DNA from 2 places in the Vibrio rumoiensis genome. Region 2 is predicted to be linked to the other one. Evidence: predicted binding sites of a transcription regulator. Region 2 holds the regulator's gene; the other holds the start of a gene.
What was found. Region 2 encodes MetJ, which represses methionine synthesis genes. Its sites were predicted from a motif close to TTAGACNTNTANANGTCTAA; they were not measured.
Positions count from the first base shown of each region.

Region 1: the regulator MetJ is predicted to act here: its motif matches at 1,188-1,207, upstream of metE (5-methyltetrahydropteroyltriglutamate--homocysteine S-methyltransferase).

Region 1 is NZ_AP018685.1:1,607,073-1,609,280, forward strand. Features, by position in the region: gene metE (5-methyltetrahydropteroyltriglutamate--homocysteine S-methyltransferase) at 1-1,019, opposite strand, end outside; gene metR (HTH-type transcriptional regulator MetR) at 1,454-2,208, shown strand, end outside.
Region 2 is NZ_AP018685.1:238,487-240,694, reverse strand. Features, by position in the region: gene VRUMOI_RS01090 (O-succinylhomoserine (thiol)-lyase) at 1-600, opposite strand, end outside; gene metJ (met regulon transcriptional regulator MetJ) at 924-1,241, shown strand; gene VRUMOI_RS01080 (malic enzyme-like NAD(P)-binding protein) at 1,370-2,208, opposite strand, start outside.

The DNA.
Region 1 (2,208 bases), 1.4 Mb from region 2:
TACTCACCACGCTGTTCTTTGACTGGTTGCAATTTTGTAAGCCAAGATTCAAGATCGGCACGCCATACGTTACGACCATTAATCACCCCAACCGATAATACCCAGTCTTGAGGAATCGCTTTATTGACCGCTTCTAATTGCTCAGGTGATGCGGATAAATCGATATGCAAACCATTCACTGGTAGCTCAACAATTTTAGCGAGATTATCTTCCACAGAATCAAAGTACGTGGTCAATAATAGCTTCACTTCTCCTTGAAGGATTTGGTAAGCCAGTTTAAACGCACTCGACCATTTATCTTCTAACTCTAGGCTTAAAATCGGCTCATCAATTTGTACCCACTCGACACCCAGCGCTTTTAATTTTGCAAGAATCGCTTGATAAGCAGGCAGGATTCGAGCCAATAGTGATAAACGATCAAAGCCATTGGCCACTTCGTCTTCATTGACTTCTTTACCTAAATATAAATAACTGAGCGGCCCTAATAATACTGGCTTCACATTGTGGCCGGCTTGAATCGCTTGGTTTATTTCGTCAAATAGTTGTGGCCAACTCACTTGGAAACTGTCGTCTTGGCTAAACTCCGGCACAATATAGTGATAATTGGTATTAAACCATTTCGTCATATCCGATGCCGCTGCCCCTGCGCTTTCTTCATGATTGGAGCCACAGCCACAAGCAGACGACTCCGAATTTGAAGATTGGCCACGAGCGACTTTAAACAAAGTGTCTAAGTCTGGAAAACCGCCATTCGAATGTCTTGCTGGCACATGACCAAGAAGAAGACTGGTTGTGAGTACATGGTCATACCATGCGAAATCACCCGCCGCAACATAACTTAAACCGCTCGCCGCTTGGTCATTCCAATGGCGCTGACGCAATTCACTACCTACTGCTTTTAAGGCATTTTGATCAATCTCGCCTTTCCAATATTGTTCTTGAGCAAATTTCAGCTCACGTTTTTCACCAATGCGTGGATAACCGAGAATATGGGTGATGGTTTTGGTTTGTGTCGTCATACTGTCCCTGCCTTTTCATGAATTTAAACTTTCGTTACTCGGATCTCGAAGCAAAACCTTATCGATTCGAAATCCGTCTAGATGGCTAAATCATCTGCCTTTCTATCAACATGAGCAATGTCTATTCATTCACAATCATTATGAAATTAATTCAACATATAACGACAAATAGCCATCTAGACGTTTACATAAAGGCAATAAGGGAGTAGTTTTATACCAATCACGCTAATTAGGTGGTCAGAAATTGCGACGGGAAAAGGCTTGAGAACAAGGCAAAAATTTTCGATAAGTAGTTATTCTACAGTCAACTTCTTCATAAACGAAAAGTTTAACGCAGTTATCAAGCATTTTAACAAGCAAGGATGAACAGATAATTAGTACGATTGGTATTATTAGTAATTCTAAGGGAAAGTTTTTCATCATGAGGATGAGTAATGATAGAAATAAAGCATTTACGGACATTGTCAGTCTTACGTGATACCGGCTCATTAACTGCGACCGCGACCGCCCTGCACCTCACCCAATCGGCGTTATCCCATCAATTGAAAGATCTTGAATCTCGTATTGGGGGGAAACTATTTCTACGTAAAACTCGCCCGATCAAATTTACCTCAGAAGGCACAATCATTTTAAAGGTGGCCGATGAAGTACTGCCCAAAATTGCCCGAGCAGAAAATGATATCGCGAGTTTAAAAGAAGATATGAATGGTCGTCTGCACATGGCAATCGAATGCCACTCTTGTTTTCAGTGGCTGATGCCTGCATTAAAGGAGTATCAAATCGCATGGCCGAGCGTCACGCTTGATTTTTCATCAGGCTTTGGCTTTGAGCCCTTACCTGCATTGGTGGCGGGTGAATTAGACTTGGTGATCACATCCGATATTCAGCCGCGCTCTGAAGTACATTATGAACCGTTATTTGATTTTGAAATGCGTTTAATCACTGCCACTAATCATCCATTGGCTGAGAAAGAATTCATCGAACCCAAAGATCTAGCCGCAACGACGATGCTTTCCTATCCAGTACAAAAACAGCGTTTAGATGTGGTAAAACATTTCCTGCAACCTGCCGGCGTTGAACCAGCGAAATGGAAACAAGCGGATAATACTTTAATGTTGGTACAAATGGTGTCGGCTGGATTAGGTGTGGCGGCGTTACCCAACTGGGCAATCAGTGAATTTTCACGCCA
Region 2 (2,208 bases):
GTACTTAGTCGTCGAGTGAATCACAAAATCGGCCCCCAAGGTTAATGGTTTTTGGTACACCGGTGTCAAAAAGGTGTTATCCACGGCTACTAACGCACCGACTTGCTTAGCTTTTGTGCAAGCTTTAGCAATATCCACCACTCGCACTAATGGGTTTGAGGGGGTTTCTAATAAAATCAATTTAGGCTTTTGAGCAATCGCAGCATCAAATTCAGCTTGGTTTGATTGGTCAACAAACTGAACTTTAAAGTCGCCTTTTTGTGCTCGAGTATTAAATAAGCGATAAGTGCCGCCATAACAGTCATGTGGGGCAACAATCAGATCATCAGGGCCAATAAAGGCTGAAACCCATAAATTGAGTGCTGAAGTACCGCAATTGGTGATCACCGCACCAGCACCTTCTTCAAGTTCAGATAACGCCTGTTCAAGTAAACCACGGTTTGGATTACCTGAGCGAGTATAGTCATACTTAGGCACTTCACCAAAAGCAGGAAAGCCATAATTGGTCGATAAATAAATAGGCGGAACGACCGCGTGAAATTGGCTATCCGATTCAATACCGGTACGAACCGCGACTGTTGCTGGCTTTCTTGAACTCATTGGCGTATTCCTTTCCTTTTGCATTCGCAATCAATATACACAGAGGCTGATACTAAAACCTACTATACCCAAATATAACCAAAGTGCTATTTGCACCAACTCAATTTTAAAAGAGACATTATTTTACCGCTTTTAAAACAAGAGCGATCACATAAATCACCCTGCAATGGTTTATTCTTAAGCTAGACAGAGTGATACTTTATCCCTCACAAATTGAGACGTCAAGACCTCTAGCCATCTAAGTGTCTTTACTTTCGGCAGTAAATGCACCTAAAATTGGCATTCAGCCACTAATTACAGATATTAAATAACGAAGGTGCGTGATGGCAGATTGGAATGGTGAGTACATTAGCCCGTATGCAGAGCATGGAAAAAAGAGTGAACAAGTCAAAAAGATCACAGTTTCTATTCCATTAAAGGTTCTTAAAGTCTTAACCGATGAACGCACTCGCCGCCAAGTCAACAACTTGCGTCATGCGACCAACAGTGAACTACTGTGTGAAGCATTCTTACATGCTTATACTGGCCAACCTTTACCAACAGATGAAGATTTGCGTAAAGATCGACCAGACGATATCCCAACCGAAGTAAAACGCTTAATGACCGAAATGGGCATTGAATTCGAAGCGTTTGATGATTAATACGTTACTCGGATTGTCGTAACTCGTTTTTCGAAAAAGAAAAAATAAAGCCCGCTCAAATCATTTGAGCGGGCTTTATTGTATTCGAGCGACAAGAAGCGAAGCGCCCTAGTATTCGAGTTTATTTTTTACTTATACTGATCCGGCAATTCGATACGTGCGACACCAGACTCAACCGCAGCACGAGCAACCGCACCAGCCACTTCAGACAATAAACGCGGATCCATTGGTTTTGGAATGATGTAATCCGGACCAAATGATAGCGCTTCAACCCCTGCCGCTTTTAATACTTCGGCTGGTACTTCTTGTTTCGCTAATTGACGAATCGCTTCAACTGCCGCCAATTTCATTTCGGTATTAATTTCACTGGCACGAACATCTAATGCGCCACGGAAAATGAATGGGAAACAAATAACGTTATTAACTTGGTTCGGATAATCACTACGACCCGTACCCATGATTAAGTCATTACGGACTTTGATGGCTAACTCTGGCTTGATTTCAGGATCAGGGTTTGAACAAGCAAACACAATCGGCTTATCAGCCATTAACGCAAGCGCTTCTGGTGGTAACAGATTTGGACCAGATACACCTAGGAATAAATCCGCGCCTTCAATCACATCTTCCAAAGTACGCATATCAGTGTTGTTAGCAAACAATTGTTTGTACTCATTCAAGTCATCACGACGTGTATGAATCACGCCTTTACGATCAAGCATGTAGATTTTTTCACGTAATGCGCCACATTTGATCAGTAGCTCCATACAGGCGACTGCCGCAGCACCTGCGCCTAAACAAACAATTTTACACTCAGACAGCTTCTTGCCCTGTAGCTCTATTGCATTCAGCATACCGGCTGCCGTCACAATCGCCGTACCGTGCTGATCATCATGGAAAACAGGCACGTCACAACGCTCAATCAGTTGGCGCTCAATCTCAAAGCAATCTGGCGCTTTAATATCTTCTA